DNA from 2 places in the Bradyrhizobium sp. FW305-F6 genome. Region 1 is predicted to be linked to the other one. Evidence: riboswitches for the same ligand, from Rfam matches in the RefSeq annotation. Region 1 holds a riboswitch; the other holds the start of a gene.

Region 1 (11,357 bases):
GCTCTCGACCCGCGGCAATGCCGCGGAGGCGCGGCGATGGGCCGAGGAACGCCGATTCACATCGCTGATCGTAGTCACCTCCAACTACCATATGCCGCGCGCGCTGGTGGAATTCTCGCACGTGATGCCGCAAACTACGTTGATCCCGTTCGCTGTGGTCGGCGACAAATGGCGCGAGGAGCCATGGTGGATCTCCGGCTCGACCTTGCGGCTGCTGCTGTCGGAATATGTCAAATACGTCGCCGCGGAGCTCAGGGTCCGGCTCGAGGATTTCGGGATTGACCTTTGGCCCGAGATGTCGGAGCAGCCTCAAGGCCAGAAGCCGAAGCGGCCCGCCACCGCACAGGCCAATTGACGAGCAATTGATCGGACCATCGATGTTCCTGATTTTCCTGCGATCGCTCGTGTTCAACGTGCTGTTCTACGCCGTGCTGGTCTGTCTTGCCATCGTGGCGCTGCCGACCTTCATGCTGCCGCCGCGCGCGATGCTGACGGTCGCCGAATGGTGGGCGAAGGCAACGCTGTTCCTCATGCGCGTGGTCTGCAACATCAAGGTGGAATTCCGGGGTGTCGAGAACATCCCGGAGGGCCCGTTGCTGATCGTGGCCAAGCATCAGTCGTTCTGGGAGACGTTCGTGCTGCCGGGTTTCTTCAACCGGCCGATCTTCATCCTGAAGCGGCAGCTCATGCAGATCCCGGTGTTCGGCCAGTTCCTGGTCAAGACCGGAATGATCGCGATCGACCGCAATGCCGGCGTGAAGGCGCTGCTCGACATGACCCGGCGGGCGCGCGAGGCCGTGCGCAGCGGAAAACAACTCGTCATCTTTCCGGAAGGCACGCGCCGCGCGCCGGGCGCGCCGCCGGATTACAAGACCGGCTTTGCGCAGATCTATTCGTCCTGCGGCGTGCCCTGCCTGCCGGTCGCGCTCAATTCCGGCCTGTTCTGGCCGCGCCGCACCTTCATGCGCTATCCCGGCACGCTGGTGGTGGAGTTTCTCCAGCCGTTGCCGCCGGGCCTGCCGAAGGACGAATTTCTCGCGCGTGTGCAAGCCGCGATCGAGGATGCGACCGGTCGTCTCGTCGATGCGGGCCGGAAGGAGCAGGAGCAGTTGATCGGCTCGGCGCCGAGCTATGCGCCGAGCGGCGGTTAGCGGCTGTCGCGGTCTTCGGCCGGAGCCGGCGCGTGCAGGGAATGCGCGTCACCATGCAGCATCAATGCGAGCTGATGCAGCTGCGTGTCGCGAAAGCCCTCGGCCTCGATCGCCTTCACCGTCGCGGTGACATAGTCGCGGTTGGCGCCGGACTGGCCGTGACCCTGGAGGACATGGCGGTGCTGCTCGGCAAGCGACAGCCGGCCGGCATATTGCACATGGCCGCGATCGACGACGTAGGCGAGCGCGGAGACCCGCTGGCGCGCATCGTTCTCCAGCCACACCGAGCGCATCACCTCGCGATAGACCGAGGTGACCTGCTCGCGTGCGCGCAAATATGCGACCACCTCGGCACGGTTCTTCTCGGCGACGCGGAAGGCGATGCCGCGGCAGGCGCCGCCGCGGTCGAGACCGAGCACCAGGCCCGGCTTTTCCGGCGTGCCACGATGCACGAAGGAGTAGACGCAGAGCGCGCGATGCTCGCCGACCAGCCGCGCCGGGACGCGTTCCTCGAAGTCGAAGCCCGGCCGCCACATCAGCGAGCCGTAGCCGAACACCCAGAGGTCGCCCTTGGCAGCGGTGACGGAGGGGAGGGTGATTTCGGACATTTCGGGCACGGCTACCAGAACCCTGCGCCCAAGCGAAGCGATTTCTGCGCCTTTCGTCGCAGACCGGCCTCGCTTACATTTGCCTGAATCTGGGGTCAAAGGGTCGCCGCATGTCCAATATGACCGTTGCCGCAGGCCGCCGCTCCCGTTGGGGCCTTTTCATCGCACCCGTTCTCGTCCTGATCCTCGCAGTCGCCTGGACCTGCTTCTGGTTCTATGCGGCCTCGCAGGCCGAAATCGCCGCGGACGCCTGGCGGGCGCAGGAAGCCAAGGCCGGCCGCATCTATGATTGCGCCAAGCGCTCGATCGCGGGCTTCCCGTTCCGGTTCGAGGTCCAGTGCTCGGGCGCCAGCGTTGCCCTGGTCTCGCAGAACGCGAGCAAGACGCCGTTCACGGCGAAGCTCGACAACATCCTGGTCGTCGCCCAGGTCTACGATCCCAAGCGCATCATCGCCGAATTCTCCGCGCCGGCGACGCTGATCGACGGCATCACGCAGAACACCTTCACCGTCAATTGGAGCAAGGCTCGCGCTAGCGTCGCCGGCCTGCCGGCTGTCCCGGACCGTGCCTCGATCGTGTTCGACGACCCCACGCTCAACCGCCTCGACGGCAGCGTGCAGGTGCCGCTCGCCGGTGCCAAGCAGATCGAGCTGCACGGGCGCCTCGCCGAGGGATCTTCAACGGATCGTCCCGTGATCGAAACCGTGCTGCATGTCGCGCAGGGCAGCGTCCAGGGCGTGCATCCGCTGCTCGCCGAGCCGTTCGCGGCGGACACCCGCGCCAAGATCACCGGCCTTTCGGACCTCACGCCAAAACCCTGGCCGGAGCGCTTCCGCGAGATCCAGGCGGCCGGCGGTCACATCGAGATCGTGCAGTCGCGGATCCAGCAGGGCGAGATGATTGCGGTTGCGGCCGGCAAGCTCGGCCTGTCGCCCAACGGCCGGCTCGATGGCGAATTGCAGATGACGGTGACCGGCCTCGAGCGCGTGATCCCGGCGCTCGGCATCGAGAAGATGCTGGAGGAGGGCGTGCCGCAGGCCACGCTCGACCGCGTTGTGCCGGGGGTGAAGACGCAGGACCTCAACAATCTGTTCGGCGCGCTCGACCGCGCCGTGCCCGGCCTCGGCAAGGTCATCAAGCAGAACGCCAATGCGGGCGTTGCCGCCGGCATCAATTCGATCGGCAGCGAGACGACGCTGGAAGGCAAGAAGGCGCGCAGCTTCCCGCTGAAATTCGTCGACGGAGCCGTGCTGCTCGGCCCGGTCAAGGTCGGCCAGATCCCGCCGCTGTATTGAAGCCTCTCTCGTCATTCCGGGGCGATGCGCAGCATCGAACCCGGAATCCGTTTAACCGCGTGCGCTGGGGCCCGATGGATTCCGTGCTCGCCCTACGGGCGCCCCGGAATGACGGCCCAAGCTACGGCTTCTTCAGCGCGCCGTGCTGGCGGCCGAAATCGGGCGCCGCCGAATCCTGGCCGATCTCGACGATGCCGCGGCGGATGGCGCGGGTGCGGGTGAAGTGGTCGAACAGCGCCTCGCCGTCGCCGCGCCGGATCGCGCGCGTGAGCTTGGAGAGATCCTCGGTGAAGGTGCCGAGCATCTCCAGCACGGCCTCCTTGTTGGCGAGGAACACGTCGCGCCACATCGTCGGATCGGAGGCGGCGATGCGGGTGAAATCGCGAAAGCCGCCGGCGGAGAACTTGATCACCTCGGATTCCGTCACCTGTGCCAGCTCGTCGGCGGTGCCGACGATGGTGTAGGCGATCAGATGCGGCAGATGGCTGGTGATGGCGAGCACGAGATCGTGATGATCGGGCGTCATCACCTCGACCTTGGCGCCCATCGCCGCCCAGAACGCGCGCAGATGTTCCGTGGCTGCTGCATCGGTGCCCTCAGGCGGGGTCAGGATGCACCAGCGGTTGATGAAGAGTTCGGCGAAGCCGGAATCCGGGCCCGAGTGCTCGGTGCCGGCGACGGGATGCGCCGGCACGAAATGAATGCCGTTCGGCAGATGCGGGGCCATGTCCCGGACCACCGCGCCCTTGACCGAACCGACGTCGGAGACGATGGCACCGGGTTTCAGATGCGCGGCGATCTCCTCTGCCACGGGTCCGCAGGCGCCGACGGGAATGCAGAGGATGACGAGATCGGCATCCTTCACGGCCTCCGCATTGGTCGCCACGACCTCATCGACGATACCGAGCTCGGCGACGCGCGCGCGCGTCTTCTCCGAGCGCGCGGTGGTGACGATCTCGTCCGCCAGGCCCTGCAGCTTCGCAGCACGCGCGATCGAGCCGCCGATCAGGCCGAAGCCGATCAGTGCGACGCGCCGGAAGTGCGGATCAGCATTCATTTGCCGGCCAGGAAGTCGCGCAAGCCGTCGACCACGAGGCGGTTGGCCTCCTCGGTGCCGATGGTCATGCGCAGCGAGTGCGGCAGGCCGTAGTTCTTCAGGCCGCGCAGCACGAGGCCGCGCTTGGTGAGGAAGGCGTCGGCCTCGTCCGCGGTCCTGCCCTTCTCGGTCGGGAAGTGGATCAGCACGAAATTGGCGACGCTCGGCGTCACCTTCAGGCCGAGCTTGCCGATCTCCTCGGTGAGGCGATTGCGCCAGGTCTCGGTGAACTGCTTCGACATCGCCTGGTGCGCGGTGTCCTCGATCGCGGCGACGGCAGCGTACATCGCCGGCGTCGACACGTTGAAGGGACCGCGGATGCGGTTGACGGCGTCGACGACGTGCTCGGGCCCGAACATCCAGCCGATGCGGAGCGCAGCGAGGCCGTGGATCTTGGAGAAGGTGTGCGTCACCACCGTGTTCTCGGTGGTGGCGACGAGCTCGATCCCCATTTCGTAATCGTTGCGCGAGACGTAGTCGCAATAGGCGGCGTCGAGCACCAGCAGGACGTGCGACGGCAGGCCGGCGCGCAGCCGCTTGACCTCGTCGAACGGGATGTAGGTCCCGGTCGGATTGTTGGGATTGGCAAGCCAGACCAGCTTCGTCTTCGGCGTGACGGCGGCCAGGATGGCGTCGACGTCGCAGGTGAGGTTCTTCTCCTGCGCCACGACGTTCTTGGCGCCGACCGCCATGGTCGCGATCGGGTAGACCAGGAAGCCGTGCGTGGTGGAGATCGCCTCGTCGCCCTGGCCGAGATAGGTGTGGGCGAGCAAATTGAGGATCTCGTCCGAGCCGGCGCCGCAGATGATGCGGTTGGGATCGAGCCCGAAGGAGCGGCCGATCGCCTCGCGCAGCACGCGCGAGGTGCCTTCCGGATAGTCCTCCAGATGATCCGCCACGCGCTTGAACGCCTCGATCGCCTTGGGCGAGGGCCCGAACGGCGTTTCGTTGGCCGAGAGCTTGAACACCTTGCGGCCCGGCTCCGGCACCGGGCTCTTGCCGGGCGTGTAGGGCGCAATATCGAGAATGCCGGGATTCGGCACGGGGCGGGACATCTTGAACTCCGAAATAGCGAGGCGCGCGGTTTACGATTTCGCCCCGGTCGGGGGCACCGTATAGCGCGTTGCGTGGCTGCCGACGAGGGCCACGGAGCGGACCGAGGCCCCCGCCTCGATCAGGGCAGCCTTGATTTTCTCGATGCTCGTTGCGCTCGTGACCGAGACCAGCAGCGCAGCGCCGTCGAAGGCGGTATCGGGCACCGCCACGATCTCGGCCAGCGGCGACAGCGCGCGCGCGACCTCGGCGTTCCAGCCCGAGACACGCACGCTGAAGGTCTCGACCTCTGTCACCAGGGCGCTGTCGGCGACGCGCGAGATCGCAAACACCGGCAATGCGGCCGGATGGTCGGCACGCTCGACGAAGGGCATCCGCGCGATGATTTTCGGCGCGCCTTCCGCCTCCAGCGACAGCCACCAAGGGGTTCGGCTGGAGGTCGCCGAGACCAGCGCCAGGTCGCCCTTGGATTTCGCCACCGCCTCGACCGCGGCCTGCGCGCTGAAATGCGCGACGTAAGGCACGGTGAAGCCGAAATGGAAGCGCGCCGAATCGCGCATCGCCGGCTCGCTCACCGAGACGTCGGCATGCACGGAGAACGGCGCCTGCACATAGGTGAAGGTCGAAATGATGACGCGCCAGATGCTCTCGACCGTGTCGAGCGGCAGGATGCCGCGATGACGCTGCACGATCTCGCGCATCATGGAAGCCTCGCGCGCCGGGCGGAACGCGGAGCCGACCTCCTGGGTCTGCTTCACCTGGATCAGCCGGTCGATGATGTCGCCGCGCTGCATCAGCAGGCGATGCATGCTCTCGTCGATCGCATCGATCTCCTTGCGCAGTTCCTGCAATGATGGTGGCGCGGGCGGACGTTGGGACATGTCTGGTCGTCGATCGTTCCGATGGGGAATGTCCTGATTAGGCAGTCGGGGCGGCGAAAGCAAAGAGAAATGAAGTCCTTTCCGGCCGACGCGAGGCAGGCGAATTGGGCTGATCCGGGCCGCGACTTGACGAAAACCGCCCAAGACGGTAGCTTTTGCCCGTTCCGTGGTCATTTGAGCCGGCCGGCTTGCAGCCACGTTAAAAAACTCGCTAAACAGGCCGGGGACGCTTTCGATCCCGGCCGAACCTATCGTTCAGGCCGGGTTTTTCATGGCCTGATGTCACTGCGGTCCGAAGTCCGATCGCACATGAGGTCGATGGTCAAATGGGTGGCGTCAAGTCGATACCAAGTCCTGCGATCAGCGCCGACGAGCGCTCGCACGAGGTGGATCATCCAAGCTCGCATCTCGCGAATTTTGGCGCCGAGCAGCCGCTGCGGCTCGATTGCGGCGTCGATCTCACCCCGTTCCAGATCGCTTACCAGACCTATGGCGAGCTCAACGCCGATCGCTCCAACGCGATCCTGATCTGCCATGCGCTGACTGGCGACCAGCATGTCGCCAATGTGCATCCCGTGACCGGCAAGCCCGGCTGGTGGGAGACGCTGGTCGGTCCCGGCCGGCCCATCGACCCCAAGCACTACTTCATCATCTGCTCCAACGTGATCGGCGGCTGCATGGGCTCGACCGGCCCGGCGTCGATCAATCCCGCCACCGGCAAGGTCTGGGGCCTGGACTTCCCCGTCATTACCATCCCCGACATGGTGCGCGCGCAGGCGATGCTGATTGATCGGCTCGGCATCGATACGCTGTTTGCGGTCGTCGGCGGTTCGATGGGCGGCATGCAGGTGCTGCAATGGACCGCGGCCTATCCTGCCCGCGTATTCTCCGCGCTGGCGATCGCCTGCGCGACGCGGCACTCGGCTCAGAACATCGCCTTCCATGAACTCGGCCGCCAGGCCGTGATGGCAGACCCCGACTGGGACGGCGGCGGCTATGCCGATCGCGGCACCCATCCGCACCGCGGGCTCGCGGTGGCGCGGATGGCGGCGCACATCACCTATCTCTCCGACGCGGCGCTGCATCGCAAGTTCGGCCGTCGCATGCAGGACCGCGAACTGCCGACGTTCTCTTTCGATGCCGATTTCCAGGTCGAGTCCTATCTGCGCTACCAGGGCTCGTCCTTCGTCGAGCGCTTCGATGCCAACTCCTATCTCTATCTGACGCGCGCGATGGACTATTTCGACATCGCCGCCGACCACGGCGGCGTGCTGGCGAAGGCGTTCGCCGACATCAAGACGCGCTTCTGCGTGGTCTCCTTCACCAGCGACTGGCTGTTCCCGACTTCGGAATCGCGCGCGCTGGTGCATGCGCTGAACGCCTCGAGCGCGCGGGTGTCGTTCGCCGAGATCGAGACCGATCGGGGCCATGACGCCTTCCTGCTCGACGTGCCCGAGTTCTTCGACATCTCCCGCGCCTTCCTGCAATCGGCAGGCAAGGCCCGTGGATTGAAGGATCGCTAAGATGTCCGTGCAGGAAGTATTGCCGCTGGACGGCGTTGCGGCCAAGCCCTCCGGTGATTATCGCGTCGATCATCTGCTGGTGGCCGAGATGGTCAAGCCGGGCTCGAAGGTGCTCGATGTCGGCTGCGGCGAGGGCGATCTGCTTCAGCTGCTCGAGGCCCGCGGCATCGACGGCCGCGGCATCGAACTGTCGCGCGAGGGCGTCAATCGCTGCGTCGCCAAAGGGCTCGCGGTGGTGCAGGGAGACGCCGACACCGATCTCGTCAATTATCCCGACGATGCCTTCGACTACGTGATCCTGTCGCAGACGCTGCAGGCGACGCGGCAGCCGCGTGTGGTGCTGGAGAATCTTCTGCGCATCGGTCGCCGCGCCATCGTGTCGTTCCCGAATTTCGGGTTCTGGAAGATGCGGCTCCAACTCCTGATCGGCGGCCACATGCCGCGCACCGAGAATCTACCTGCGACCTGGTACGACACCGCCAATATCCATTTCTGCACCATCAAGGATTTCGTCGAGCTCTGCGACGAGATCAACGTCAAGATGGAGCGTTCGGTGGCGCTCGACCTTTACGGCCGCCCGGTGCCGCTGAACCTGCCCTGGTGGGTGTGGAACATGTTCGGGGAGCAGGCGGTGTTTCTGCTGAGCCGGGGCGAGGGGAAATAATCTCTCTCCGTCATTCCGGGGCGCGCAGAGCGCGAGCCCGGAATCCATCGTGCCACACTGTTTGCGGCCCGATGGATTCGGGTCTGCGCCTTCGGCGCATCCCGGAATGACAGCTAATGTGGAGCCAAAGACCTCGCATCCCGGACCGGCCAGCGGCCCGCCTCCACCAGCGTGACGAACCGTTCCACGCTCTCGTTGAACAACGCGGGCTCTTCCAGGTTGAGCACGTGGCCGGACTTCGGAAACATCGCGAGCCCCGCCGCGGGCAGGTGCTTCTTCAGGAACAGGCTCGGCCCGATGCAGGGATCGTCCTCGTCGCCGCAGATGATCAGCGCGGGTGTTGCAACGGCCTTGATCGCGTCCGTCATCGTGTAGATCGAGGGACGGCCGCCCTGGAAGCCGCGCATCGTGTTGGCAGATCCCCTGGCATCGTGCCGTGCCAGCGCGGCATAGAAATCGGCGTGGCCGCGGGGATCCTTGACCAGGAAGGGAATCCGGCTCGGCGCCTCGCGCGTGACCTTTGCGACGTCCGCCGAGCCGAGCGTGTCGTACTGCTCGGCATTGGCGCGGCACTGCTTGCGCCAGGCTTCCAGGTTCTCGATCTCCGAGCCGGAGCCGACGCCGGCGAGCGTCATCGACAGCGCGCGCTGCGGCGCGTTGAGCCCGATCTGGAGCGAGGAGTAGGCGCCCATCGACAATCCCACGAGATGGGCGCGATCGATCCCGAGATGGTCGAGCACTGCGAGCGCGTCGGTGTAGAAATGCGTGTAGGTGTAGACCTCGCCATCGGGCACGTCGGACGGCGTATAGCCGCGCGCCGAATAGGTGATGCAGCGGTGACCGCGCGAGAAGTAGCGCATCTGCGGCTCCCAATTGGTGTAGTCGGCCGCGAACTCGTGCAGAAAAAGTATCGGCGTTCCCTGGCCCGCCTCCTCGAAATAGATGCGGACGCCGTCCTTGGTCGTGGCGTGGGGCATTAACCGTTTCCCTCTGTTTCAAGCCGTGTTCGAGGATCGCAGTTAATGCCCGTGTCGGCAATGCGGCAGCAGCAGCGGAGCATCGACACAAAATCATCGCAGCCATTCCCGGACGTCTCGTCTTTTTCTCGCCACATCGGGCGGCTTAACGGCCAAGCGGATGCCGGTCATTGCACGGGCCGGTGGGAAGTGGGGGTGTCAAGAAGGATGAAGAATGTTCGAGTTGTTTGCGTCTCGCCTGTCGCGTTGTATTGTCGCGCTGGCGCTGTTCTTCGCGGCGTTCGCCGTGTTGGTTTCTCCGGCCTCGGCACGGCCGTATCATCGTCACAGCGCAGAGCGATACGCTCACGCGCATCATGCCGGCAGATATCATCATTATCGCTCCCACGCGCGCAGCTCGGGCTTCGAGCGCAACGCAGCGCAATTGCAGGCGGGCTTCGGTAACAGCTTTGCGAGCTACGACCCGAACGCCAATGGCGGCAGCATGAACTTCAACGCGAACGGCTACATGGGCTCGAACATGAACTCATGGGGCGGCGCCGAGATGCAGGGTCGCAATGTCGGCCGATCCGGCCGCGTCAGCCGCGCGCGCAACATGAGCCCGGCCGTGCAGGCGAGCTATGCGGGCAGCGGCGACAACGCCGCCATGAGCGGCGGCTTCGGCGGCGGCTCCGGTCTCGTCTCGGAAGCGCGGCGCTATATCGGCGGCAATCCGACCGGCCGCGGCAGTCTGTGGTGCGCACGCTTCATGAACATGGTGCTGCAAAAGACCGGCCATCAGGGCACCGGGTCCGACATGGCGAGCTCGTTCGCGCGCTACGGCACGCGTGTGTCCGGCCCGCAGGTCGGCGCCATCGCCGTGATGTCGCGCGGCCGCCGCGGCGGTCATGTCGGCATCATCACCGGCATCGATGCGCAGGGCAATCCGATCATGATCTCCGGCAACAACGGCAACCGGGTCCGCGAAGCGCCGGTCTCGCGCGGCAGGATCTATGCGTATGTGATGCCGAATTGACGATCTATCCGTAGCGACGGTCTGGTAGGGTGGGCAAAGCGAAGCGTGCCCACCACTTCCCTCCGCTCAACGAGATGGTGGGCACGGCGCAAGAGCGCCTTTGCCCACCCTACGGCTGCGCCCGCAATGACGGAGCGTGTTGAGCCAGCGGAGTTCGCTCACACCAATCTCGGCTCTTCCACTGCCACCGCGTCACCAACGCCGATCTCGCCGCCTTCGACCACCTCGGCATAGATGCCGCAATCCATGTGGCCGAGATGGCGCGAGAGCGTGGGCGGGATCTCGAGATCGCGCTCGGCGGTGACGGGGTCGACATTGGTGGCCGGGCAGCGGACGATGCGCTTGACCACTTTCAGGCGGGCCTGCCCAATCGCGAGCGTCTGGCCGACGAGATCGAGCTCCGACCAGGCCGGCCAGCCCTCGACGTAGAGATTGGCGCGGAAGCGCAGCGGATGCACGGCGACTCCGCCGAGCATGGCCTCGATGGCGCGGACGCTGTCGAGATTGATGATGGACACGACCTTGCGGGCGACATCGGAGAAGCTGTGGTCGCGGCCCGAGAGAACCTTGGGCGGCCCCTTCAATTCGGGCTGAAAGTTCGCGCTGAAAAAGGCCTCGATGGCGGCGCGCCCGGCCGCGGTCTCGAGATCGCCGCTCGCGACGATCTGGCCGTCCTTGCGGATGGTCAGGACATTGCTGGCATCGTCGAACCGGCTGTCGAGCGCCGCCAGGCGCTCATTGCGCGCCAGCATCAGGAACTGGATTTTCGGCTTCCACTGGGGCGCCTCGGGATCGAACCCACTTGGGCCGTTCTCGATGGCGTAGCGGCGGTCGGCCGGCAGGGTCTGGCCCGTCCGCAAAGGGACGCGCGACAGGCGCTCCGGCGTCAGGCCCTTGATGGGGTAGCGGTAGAGGCCGGTGATCTCGGCAGTGTGGCTGAAGGTCATGCGGCTACTTAAGGGATTCGGCCTGCCGCCGCCAAGCCCGCCCAAAAGCGTACGAAATTGGTGCGCACGAAATTGTGAACTTGCCTCTTTCGCATCCGCAACCCGCTTCCCACATCTGGCTCAGGCCGGCGGCAGCGTCGGCAAAAC
Region 2 (11,357 bases), on a different contig from region 1:
CAACGAGAGCTTTGCGGACTTCGTCTTCTTCTGCAATTCCGGCGCGGAGGCGCTGGAAGGCGTGATCAAGCTGGTGCGCCACCATCACTTCTCCAAGGGGCATCCGGAGCGCTATCGCCTCATCACCTTCGAGGGCGCCTTCCACGGTCGCACGCTGGCGACGCTCGCTGCGACCGGATCTGCAAAATATCTCGAGGGCTTTGGTCCGCCCATGGACGGCTTCGACCAGGTGCCGCATGGCGATCTGGAGGCTGTGAAGAAGGCGATCGGCCCGCACACCGCCGGCATTCTCATCGAGCCGATCCAGGGCGAGGGCGGCGTTCGTTCTGCGCCTGCCGGCTTCCTGAAGGCGCTGCGCGAGCTCTGCAACGAGCGCGGCCTCCTGCTCGCCTTCGATGAGGTGCAGACCGGCATGGGCCGCACCGGCGATCTCTTCGCTTACAAGCGTACCGGCGTCACACCCGACGTGATGTCGCTGGCCAAGGCGCTCGGCGGCGGCTTCCCGATCGGCGCGGTGCTGGCGACCGCGGAGGCGGCCGCCGGCATGGGGCCCGGCTCGCACGGCTCGACCTTCGGCGGCAATCCGCTCGCGATCTCGGCCGCCAATGCCGTGCTCGATGTCATGCTCAAGCCCGGCTTCTTCGACCATGTGCAAAAGATGTCGCTGCTGCTCAAGCAGAAGCTCGCCTCCGTTGTTGACCGACACCCCGGCATCGTCAGCGAGGTGCGCGGCGAGGGGCTCTTGGTCGGCATCAAGGCGGTGGTGCCCTCCGCCGATCTGGTTGCGGCGTTGCGCGCCGAAAAACTGCTCACCGTCGGTGCCGGCGACAATGTCGTGCGCTTCCTGCCGCCTTTGATCGTCACTGAAGCCGAGATCGAGGACAGCGTCATCAGGCTCGAACGTGCCTGCACTGCGATCTCGTCCAGCCAGACCAAGCGGGCGGCAAGCTGATGAGCCAGACGCCCAACAAGACCCCGAAGCACTTTCTGGACATCAACGAGCTGCCGTTGTCGGAGCTCAAGCGCATGCTCGCGGCGTCCTCCGCGATGAAGGCGAAGCAGAAGGCGCAGCAGCCGGTCAAGCCGCTCGAAGGCAAGACGCTGGCGATGATCTTCGAGCGCCCCTCAACGCGGACCCGCGTCTCGTTCGACGTCGGCATGCGCCAGCTCGGCGGCGAAGCCATCATGCTCACCGGTGCCGAGATGCAGCTCGGCCGCGGCGAGACCATCGCCGACACCGCGCGCGTGCTGTCGCGCTATGTCGACGCCATCATGATCCGCATCCTCAATCACGACGCGTTGCTGGAGCTCGCGGCCAACGCCACCGTGCCCGTTATCAACGGGCTGACGCGACGCTCGCATCCCTGCCAGGTGATGGCGGACCTCATGACCTATGAGGAGCATCGCGGCCCGATCGAGGGCAGGACGGTGGCCTGGACGGGCGACGACAACAACGTGCTGGCGTCCTGGGCCCATGCTGCCGAGCGCTTCAAGTTCCAGCTCAATGTCGCGACGCCGCCGGAGCTCGCGCCGAAAAAGGCGATGCGCGACTGGATCAAGGCGACCGGCGCGCCGATCGTGCTCGGCACCGATCCGGAAGCCGCCGTGCGCGGCGCCGATTGCGTCGTCACCGACACCTGGGTGTCGATGGGTGACAAGGAGGGCGAGCATCGCCACAACGTGCTCAAGCCCTACCAGGTCAACGGCAAGCTGATGTCGCTGGCCAAGCCAGATGCGCTGTTCATGCATTGCCTGCCTGCGCATCGCGGCGAGGAGGTCACCGATGAGGTGATCGACGGCCCGCAATCGGTCGTGTTCGACGAGGCCGAAAACCGCCTGCATGCACAGAAGGGCATTCTGGCCTGGTGTTTCGACGCAGTGAAGTAGGTGCGCTGGAAGCCCGGCTGCGGCCTCACAAGCAATTGTCGTCCCGGACAAGCGCAGCGAAGCGAAGCGCCGATCCGGGACCTCCGCGCGAGCGCTTGCGCTCGTCGCGAGAGCCACAGGATTGAGTTTGGCGATGACTCGGAGTTGTCATCTCGCGCAATAACGTCACCCTGTGGTTATGGGTCCCGGGCTCGCGCTTTGCGCGCCCCCGGGACGACACTGAGTTTGAGGTTCCCCACGCCCCTTCCATTTCCGCCCTCCGACCCCAGATAATGCGCCATGGTTTCCCAATCCCCTGACATGAAAGCCGGGCCTGAAGGCCCGGTTCGCGCGCCATCCGCGGTTCCGATCGACGATGCCGTGCTGCCTTACGAGGTCGACGCGCTCGACGTGCGCGGGCGACTGGTCCGGCTCGGCCCGGCGCTGGACGACATTCTCACCAAGCACGATTATCCCGCGCCGGTCGGCAAGCTGCTCGGCGAGGCCATCGTGCTGACGACGCTGCTCGGCTCGGCGCTGAAATTCGAAGGCCGCTTCATCCTCCAGGCCCAGACCGACGGTCCGGTGTCGTTCCTGGTGGTCGACTACAATGCGCCGGACCATCTGCGCGCCTATGCCCGCTTCGATGCCTCGCGGCTGGGCACGGCGAGGGATTCCGGCACGCTGCTCGGACGCGGTCATCTCGCCATGACCATCGACCAGGGTCCGGATATGAGCCGATACCAGGGGCTGGTCGCGCTCGACGGGGGCAGCCTCGAAGACGCCGCCCACGAATATTTCCTGCGCTCCGAGCAGATCCCGACGCGCGTGCGCCTCGCGGTCGGCGAGGAATGGCGCTCGAACGACGGCGGCAAGCATCGCTGGCGCGCCGGCGGCATGCTGATGCAGTTTCTGCCGAAAGCGCCGGAGCGCGCGCGGCAGGCCGACCTGCATCCCGGTGATGCGCCTGAAGGCACCGAGGTGCACAGCGTTGCCGAGGACGACGCCTGGGTCGAGGCGCGCTCGCTGATCGAGACCGTCGAGGACGTCGAGCTGATCGATCCCGAACTCTCGGGCGAGCGGTTGCTGTTCCGACTGTTCCACGAGCGCGGCGTGCGCGTGTTCAATCCGCAGGCGCTCGAGGCGCGGTGCTCCTGCTCGCGCGATGCGGTCGCCTCGATGTTGAAGAGCTTCTCGCCCGACGATCGCGCCGCAATGGTCAAGGACGACAAGGTCGTCGTCACCTGCGAGTTCTGCTCGTCGGTCTACCAGTTCACGCCGCACGAGGCGGGCGTGGAGGACGCCTAAGCACTCGTCCTTCGCTGACGCCGCCACCGTCAGAAGAATTCTAAAGAGCCGTCCCCACAAACCTGCGTGCTCTCTCGACGCAGGGCAATTTCGGCGTGTATCATCCTGTCCAATTGGGGCTGGGGGATACGATGCGAATTGTCTTGGGCGTGCTTGCTGCGTTGTTGCTGTCGGTCGGTGCGGCGCCCGCCGGCAAGGTGGTCGCTTCCGGCCGGCCGCTGATGCTCTATCAGGCCTCCGCCACCAATCCGGATTGCACCTCCGCTGGTACGGTCGTGCTGCGGGTCGCACAGGCGCCCGAGCACGGCAGCGTCAAGATCCGCAACATCGGTGTGTTTCCGCGTTTCGCCGAGAGCAATATCCGCAGCGTCTGCAACCGCCGCCGCGTGCCCGGCGTCGAGGCCGTCTACACCTCGCAGCGTGGCTATCTCGGATCGGATACCGTGGTGCTCGAGGCCCTCTTTCCTGCCGGGCGAGGCGTTCGGATGGTGTTCCCGATCCGCGTGATGTGAAGAACGGCTCGGTGGACGACCGAAAATGTGGGCGTGCTGCGCTTGCCGCCAGAGCGGCGGGTCAGTTCAGCACGCGCTTGCTGTCGGGGCTGTCCAGCGAAAACGCCGGCACGTCGATCTCGAAGCGCTCGCCGGTCTCGCTGACCATCTGGTAGCGGCCGGTCATGAAGCCGGAGGCGGTCGAGAGCGGCACGCCGGAGGTGTATTCGAAGCGCTCGCCGGGGGCCAGGACCGGCTGCTCGCCCACCACGCCCTCGCCCTTTACCTCCTGCTGGCGGCCGGAGGCATCGGTGATGATCCAGTGCCGGGTCTTGAGCTGGACGGTCTCGTCGCCCGAATTGGTGATGACGATGGTGTAGGACCAGAAATAGCGGGAGCGGTCGGCCGACGACTGCTCCGGAACAAAGTTCGGCTCGACGGTCACTTCAATCTGGCGGGTCACGGCGCGGTACATGACCTCCATCATACCGAATCCGCCGCCGGGAACCAAACCCCTCAAGCGGCTTAGGCGACATCGTCCCGCCAGAATTGGAAGGGTAGGAGACCTCGCTGCGTGCGGCCGCTTTGCGAGAGATCGGCGGGGCCGGTACACTGCTTGAAACGTCGATTTGCGGAAGGGTTTTGAGCCCCGATGAGCATTGCCGACCAGGTGACGGGATCGACCATCTCGGGGACCAAGCCTGCGGGGACGAGGCCGCGCGCGGCCGCGCCGGCCATCACGCTGCCCGCCATCGGCGAGCGCGAGCTTAGGCTCGATCTGTTCCGGGGGCTCGCGCTGTGGCTGATCTTCATCGACCATCTGCCGGCGAGCCTGCTGACCTGGTTCACTATCCGCAATTACGGCTTCAGCGACGCCACGGAGATTTTCATCTTCATCTCCGGCTACACCGCGGCCTTCGTCTACGGCCGCGCGATGCTGGAGAGCGGCGTACTTATCGCCACCGCGCGCATCCTGCGCCGCGTCTGGCAGATCTACGTCGCCCACGTCTTCCTGTTCACGATCTTCCTCGCCGAGATCTCATACGTGGCGACTCGCTTCGAGAACCCGCTCTATACCGAAGAGATGGGCATCATGGACTTCCTCAAGCAGCCCGATGTCACCATCGTGCAGGCGCTGCTTCTGCGTTTTCGTCCCGTCAACATGGACGTGCTGCCGCTCTACATCGTGCTGATGCTGGCCTTGCCGCTGATCCTGTGGTCGATGAAGTGGCGGCCCGACGTCACGCTCGGGCTTTCGGTGCTGCTCTACGCGGTTACCTGGGAGTACGATCTCTATCTGTCGGCCTATCCGAACGGCTTCTGGGCCTTCAATCCCTTTGCCTGGCAATTGCTGTTCGTGTTCGGGGCATGGTGTGCGCTCGGAGGTGCGCGGCGCATGTCGCGCATTCTGTCGTCACGCGTTACGATGTGGATGGCGATCGCCTATCTCGTCGCGGCGTTCTACGTGACGCTGACCTGGTATGTGCCGCAGCTCTCCCTGTTCATGCCGAAGCGGATCGAGCAGTGGATGTATCCGATCAACAAGACCGACCTCGACGTGCTGCGCTTCATCCATTTCCTGGCGCTGGCCGCGCTCACGGTGCGCTTCCTGCCACGGGACTGGCCGGGCCTGAAGTCGCCCTGGCTGCGGCCGCTGATCCTGTGCGGGCAGCATTCCCTCGAGATCTTCTGCCTCGGCGTTTTCCTGGCCTTTGCCGGCCATTTCGTGCTTGCCGAAGTCTCCGGCGGCCCGGCCATGCATGCGTTGATTAGTCTCTCCGGAGTCCTGATCATGTGGGGGGTCGCCTGGGTGATTTCATGGTACAAGCGCGTGGCTGACAAGAGCGGTGCGAAAACCAAGAACGCCGTCGGCAACGCCGATCTGGCGGGAGGGGGCTGATGAAGGCGAAGGTTCTCCTGAGCCTGGTTCTGCTATGCTGTGGCCTCGCCGCGCCCCTGGCGCGCGCGGGCGATGCCGCGTCCACGCCTGTCACGACCTCACCCACCACGGCCGCACCTGCCACATCCCCTGTGCCCGCGGCCTGCGAATTGCCGTCCTATCTGCTCTCCAGCGAAAGCCAGCTGCCCAAGGTCGCGGATGCGGTCAAGGCCGGCAAACCGCTCGATATCCTGGTCATCGGCAGCCGCTCGACCACGATTCCGTCGTCGGAAAGCAGCTCATACCCGGCGCGCATGGAGGCGATCCTCAAGGAAAAGCTGCCGCCGTCCGAGGTCGTGCACGTCTCCGTAGAAATACAGAGCAAGAAAACGGCAGAGGAGACCGCGTCCACCTTCGTTAAGCTGATGGAAGCAAAAACGCCTACTTTGGTGATCTGGCAGACCGGGACCGTGGATGCTATCCGATCCATCGATCCCGACGAATTTCGTAGCGCGGTCACCGACGGTGTTGTTGCGCTGCAAAAGGCAGGGGCTGACGTCGTCTTGATGAATTTGCAGTACAGTCCCCGCACCGAAACGATGATTTCGGCACAGCCTTTCCTAGATAATATGCGCGTGGTGGCGCAGGAGCATGACATCCCGCTGTTCGATCGTTTCTCGATCATGCGGCAGTGGAATGATCAGGGCCAGTTCGACCTGTTCAGCCCGTCCCGCGGGCCCGAGCTTGCGAAGCAGGTCCATGATTGCCTTGGCCGGTCACTGGCGCAGTTCGTGATCGACGCAGCCCGTCTGGAGCCGGCGCAGCAGCAAAATTGAGGTCTAGCGTTAATGAGTTCTCTCCGCCCTTTTTGCCTGACGACATGGCTGGCCGTGCCCGCCGCGGCGGCGCTGTTGTTGCTGACGCCGGCCTCGCATGCGCAGACGCCAGCCGCAGAGCCGACCCCCGCACCCGCCCAGTCGGCTGATCCTGCGCCCGCTCCGCCGTCCCAGACCAACGTTGCCGCAAGGTCGTCCGAGCCGCGCGGCGTCACGTCTCGCGCCATCGACAAGGTGAAGGAGGTCGCGAAGTCCGCCGCCGACATCTTCAACCGCGTGCCCTGCCTGCCGCCGAAGGGCGGCTCGAAGGCGGTGGGCTCACTGCCCCACGTGGCAAGTAAGCTGGTCGCCGGCCAGCCCGTCGTCATCGTCGCGTTCGGCTCGTCGTCGACCCAAGGGTTCGGCGCGAGCTCGCCGGAGTTCAATTACCCCAATCGTCTCGCCGCGCAGCTGCGCCGGCACTACCCGACCGCCGACATCACCGTCGTCAATGCCGGCGTCGGCGGCGAGGATGCCCCCGAGATGATGAAGCGCCTGCAGACGCAGGTGATCGACAGGCATCCGGATCTCGTGATCTGGCAGGTCGGCACCAACGCCGTGCTTCGCAATCTCGATCCCGGCGAGACCGTCAAGCTGGTGGAGGAAGGCATCAGCCGCATCCAGGCCGCGGGCGGCACCGACATCGTGCTGGTCGATCCGCAATATTCGCCGGCCGTCAACCAGCGCAAGGAGAGCGCCGGCAAGATGATCAACATGCTCGGCAAAGTCGCCGAGCTTCGCCACGTCGGCATCTTCCCGCGCTTCGAGGTGATGCGCGACTGGCACGAGAACCAGTCGATCCCGGTCGAGAACTTCGTCATCGCCGACGGCCTGCACATGAACGATTGGGGCTACGCCTGCTTCGCCCAGCTGCTCGGCGACGACATCATCCGTTCGGTCGGCCAGATCAAGCTGGGTGTGAACGTGCCGGCGGACGTGAGGACGTACCGGCCGATGTAGGCACGCTGCCGTAGGCTGCGTAGGGTGGGTTAGGCGAAGCCGTAACCCACCACTGTCTTTCCCCGCGGATGCAGAAGAGGTGGATTACGCCTTCGGCTAATCCACCCTACCAGACCTCCGTCGTCTCACGCCTTCTCCAGCGCCGCGGTCAGATCCTCGATCAGATCATCGGCATGCTCGAGCCCTGCCGAGAAGCGGATGAAGCCTTCGCTGATGCCGAGCGCGGCGCGGTCTTCCGGCTTCAGGCGCTGATGCGTCGTGGTCGCCGGATGCGTGACGAGGCTCTTGGCGTCGCCGAGATTGTTGGAGATCTTGGCCAGCTTCAACTCGTTGAGCACGCGGAACGCGGCCTGCTTGCCGCCCTTCACCTCGAAGCCGACCAGCGTCGAGCCGCCGCGCATCTGCTTCTTCACCAGCGCCGCCTGCGGATGATCGGCGCGGCCCGGATAGACCAGCCGCGAGATCTTGGGATGGCTCGCCAGCACCTCGGCGATGCGCCCGGCCGTGTCAGTCTGCGCGCGCACGCGCACGCCGAGCGTCTCCAGGCCCTTGAGCAGGACCCAGGCATTGAACGGTGAGATCGACGGGCCGGTCTGGCGCATGAAGTTGTGGATGTGCTCGGCGATGAAGGCTTCCGATGACAGGATGATGCCGCCGAGACAGCGGCCCTGGCCGTCGATGTGCTTGGTCGCGGAATAGACGACGACGTCGGCGCCGAGCGCCAGCGGGCTCTGCCAGATCGGGGTCGCGAATACGTTGTCGACCACCAGGCGCGCGCCGCCCTTGTGCGCGATCTCGGCGATCGAGGGGATGTCGAGCACGTCCAGCGTCGGGTTGGTCGGGCTCTCCAGGAAGAACGTCTTGGTGTTCGGCCGCAGCGCGCGCTGCCACTGGTCGAGATCGAGCCCGTCGACCAGCGTGGTCTCGATGCCGTAGCGCGGCAGCAGGTCCTGGATCACGTAGAGGCACGAGCCGAACAGCGCGCGCGAGGCCACGACGTGATCGCCGGCCTTCAGCGGCGCCAGGATCGCGGTTGTCACCGCCGCCATGCCGGTTGCGGCCGAGCGGGCGGCCTCGGCGCCTTCGAGCTCGATCATGCGGCGCTCGAACATCGCGATGGTGGGGTTGGAGTAGCGCGAATAGATGAAGCCGGGATCCTCGCCCTTGAACCGGGCCTCGCACTCCTCGGCGCTGTTGTAGACGTAGCCCTGGGTCAGGAACAGCGCCTCAGACGTCTCGCCAAATTGCGAGCGCAGGGTGCCGGAATGGACCAGGCGGGTTTCGGGACGGTAGGCAGCAGGCGACTTCGACATAGGTACCTCCGACATGACCGCCGCGTCGAAAACGGTCACAAAAAAACCGGCCTGGATATCTCCACGGGCCGGGATCACAGAGGTCCCCGGCCTGTTTAGCGACTTATTTAACGTGGCTGCAAGCCGGCCGGCTCAAATCACCACGGGATAAGTGATGCTCATATTCCGCAATGCCCTTTCCGTCAAGGCGTCCATCGGATAGCCGTAAAAGACCTGTATTTCCCGGCATGTCCGGATGCGTTTGAGCCCTGATGAGGACCCCCGGTTGACGTTCACGGTCGCCGCCGACGCCAATGGTATCCTGCCCGACCGCATGATCGCGGCGATGGCGGAAGAAGGTCTCATCCTGCCCGCCTACGACTTCATCGAGAGCCAGATCCAGCCGGCCAGCCTCGATCTGCGGCTCGGCGACATCGCCTATCGCGTCCGTGCCAGCTTCCTGCCCGGTCCCGGCGCCACCGTGGCCGAGCGTATTGACGAATTGAAGCTGCACGAGTTCAGCCTTGCCGACGGTGCGGTGCTGGAAACCAACTGCGTCTACATCGTGCCGCTGCTGGAGAGCCTCGCGCTGCCGCCGGAGATCGTCGCGGCCGCCAACCCGAAGAGCTCCACCGGCCGGCTCGACGTCTTTACCCGCGTGATCGCCGACGGCACCCGCCGCTTCGACATGATCGGCGCCGGCTATCACGGCCCGCTCTATGCCGAGATCAGCCCGAAGACGTTTCCGGTGTTGGTCCGCGAAGGCTCGCGCCTCAGCCAAGTGCGCTTCCGCACCGGCGATGCCATCCTCAATGCCGACGAGCTCGATGCGCTGCACGCCAGCGAACGTCTGGTCGACATCGACGATGCCGATCTGTCCGGCGGCGTCGCCGTCTCGGTCGATCTGTCCGGCGAGAAGGCGAGCGGTTTCGTCGGCTACCGCGCCAAGCGCCACACCGGCGTCGTCGATGTCGATCGCCGCGCGGGCTACGCGGTGGAGGAATTCTGGGAGCCGATCTCGGCGCGGCCCGACGGCAGCCTGATCCTCGATCCCGGCGAGTTCTACATCCTCGCGTCGAAAGAGGCGGTGCAGGTGCCCCCGGACTACGCCGCGGAGATGGTGCCGTTCGATCCGCTGGTCGGTGAATTCCGCGTGCACTACGCCGGTTTCTTCGATCCCGGCTTCGGCTATGCCGGCGCGGGCGGGCAGGGCGCGCGCGCCGTGCTGGAGGTGCGCTCGCGCGAAGTGCCGTTCATCCTCGAGCACGGCCAGATCGTCGGCCGCCTCGTCTACGAGAAGATGCTGGGCCGCCCTGACGCGATGTACGGCCAGCGTATCGGTTCCAACTACCAGGCGCAGGGCCTCAAACTATCCAAGCATTTTCGGGTGTAGCGATAATCCAGCGCTGTCATTCCCCGCGAAGGCGGGGAATCCAGTACGCCGCGGCCCTCGAGTTCAATAGCAACTGCCTCTGGAATACTGGATCGCCGCCTGCGCGGGCGATGACAGCCGCCGCCGCAAACTTCGTGAAGCGGAATTGGCGGGCGGCCGCGCAGGGCGCCCTGCATGGGGGTCATGTTGCCTGCGGCAAGCTGCGGTGACACACTCGATCAAAATCAAAGATCGGGAGCGAACATGGCCGCCGCATCAGACGCAGCGCAAGAAGCCCAATGGAAGCGCTGGCGCGCGGTCGCCGATCTCTATCACGCCTATTTCACCGGGCTCATCCTCACCGTCGTCACGCGCCGCGGCACCGCTGACGCCGCCGAGTTCGTTTTCCGCGTCTTCCGCCGCCAGCAGCAGGAGCGCTTCCTTCCCGGTCTGAAGAAGCTCGGGATCGATCATCTGCCGCCCGCGGTCGCCGCCGCGCAATATCACTACCTCTCCAACTGGATCGGCGGCGTGCACGTCGAGTACATGTACGAGAGCGACACAAAAGCCTGGATCCGCTATCCGCCGCCGCGCTGGATCTGGAAGGGCACCGCGATCTGCGGCATTCCCGGCGAGGTCTCGCGTGCGATGTTGCGCGGCTGGCACGCCAACAACGGCGTCGCGCTCGGCGATCTCAGGCTCGGCTTCGTCTGCACCAAGCAGAGCGTCGACGGCCAGGACGGGCTCGAAGGCTATTATTGTCAATACGACCACTCGCTCGAAGTCGATCAGCGGCTCGTGTTCGCGCGTCACCTCGAAGCGCCGCTGTTCGACGCGAAGACTGCGCCGGCGCTGCCGGTCGCGAGCTGGCCAAGGCCGCGCCTGGAGAAAGCCTATCGCAACTACGCGATGGAATATGTGCGCACGGCCGCTCCCGTGATGGTGCAGCTGTTCGGGCCGGAGGACGCCGGCTACCTGCTGCGCCTCACCGGCAAGCTGATCGGCATGCAGTATTTCGACGAGGTCGCGGCGGCGCTGGCAATGGGTCGCGGCGGCGCGCGAGAATTCGCATCGTTCCTGAATGCGCTGTTCGCGGCGCAGGACGATGCGGCCGAGATGACATCATCGGAAGGCACGTTCGAAATCGGCCAGCAGAGCTGGAAGCTGATGGACGACATCGCTGACTATCATCCCGGCTGCGCGAAGGTGCTGGAGGGACTGGTCGAGGGCCTCGCTGCGGGATGCGGGCGGCATATCGGTGTGCATCTGCGGCCGTCAGCAGGCGGCCGGCCGCCGCTGATTTGGACGATCGGG

Evidence for each region. Region 1 has a riboswitch for S-adenosylmethionine ahead of metX (homoserine O-acetyltransferase MetX). Riboswitches for the same ligand answer to the same signal wherever they lie in the genome.
Region 2: it holds a riboswitch for S-adenosylmethionine, as region 1 does, so the genes downstream of both, AC3WLX_RS19420 (O-succinylhomoserine sulfhydrylase) here and metX (homoserine O-acetyltransferase MetX) in region 1, are expected to answer to the same signal.

Annotation. Positions count from the first base shown of each region.
Region 1 covers NZ_JBYSYD010000004.1:692,431-703,787, forward strand. The annotation lists gene AC3WLX_RS27710 (YdcF family protein) at 1-355, shown strand, start outside; gene AC3WLX_RS27715 (lysophospholipid acyltransferase family protein) at 378-1,151, shown strand; gene AC3WLX_RS27720 (gamma-glutamylcyclotransferase) at 1,148-1,759, opposite strand; gene AC3WLX_RS27725 (DUF2125 domain-containing protein) at 1,870-3,054, shown strand; gene AC3WLX_RS27730 (prephenate/arogenate dehydrogenase family protein) at 3,176-4,111, opposite strand; gene hisC (histidinol-phosphate transaminase) at 4,108-5,205, opposite strand; gene AC3WLX_RS27740 (chorismate mutase) at 5,236-6,084, opposite strand; SAM riboswitch at 6,241-6,320, shown strand; gene metX (homoserine O-acetyltransferase MetX) at 6,411-7,607, shown strand; gene metW (methionine biosynthesis protein MetW) at 7,609-8,271, shown strand; gene AC3WLX_RS27755 (alpha/beta fold hydrolase) at 8,385-9,248, opposite strand; gene AC3WLX_RS27760 (TIGR02594 family protein) at 9,463-10,263, shown strand; gene AC3WLX_RS27765 (MOSC domain-containing protein) at 10,422-11,210, opposite strand.
Region 2 covers NZ_JBYSYD010000002.1:1,697,276-1,708,632, reverse strand. The annotation lists gene AC3WLX_RS19460 (aspartate aminotransferase family protein) at 1-952, shown strand, start outside; gene argF (ornithine carbamoyltransferase) at 952-1,887, shown strand; gene AC3WLX_RS19450 (Hsp33 family molecular chaperone) at 2,167-3,174, shown strand; gene AC3WLX_RS19445 (hypothetical protein) at 3,306-3,686, shown strand; gene apaG (Co2+/Mg2+ efflux protein ApaG) at 3,748-4,140, opposite strand; gene AC3WLX_RS19435 (OpgC domain-containing protein) at 4,318-5,565, shown strand; gene AC3WLX_RS19430 (SGNH/GDSL hydrolase family protein) at 5,565-6,380, shown strand; gene AC3WLX_RS19425 (SGNH/GDSL hydrolase family protein) at 6,393-7,379, shown strand; gene AC3WLX_RS19420 (O-succinylhomoserine sulfhydrylase) at 7,505-8,692, opposite strand; SAM riboswitch at 8,767-8,846, opposite strand; gene AC3WLX_RS19415 (2'-deoxycytidine 5'-triphosphate deaminase) at 8,928-10,064, shown strand; gene AC3WLX_RS19410 (hypothetical protein) at 10,308-11,357, shown strand, end outside.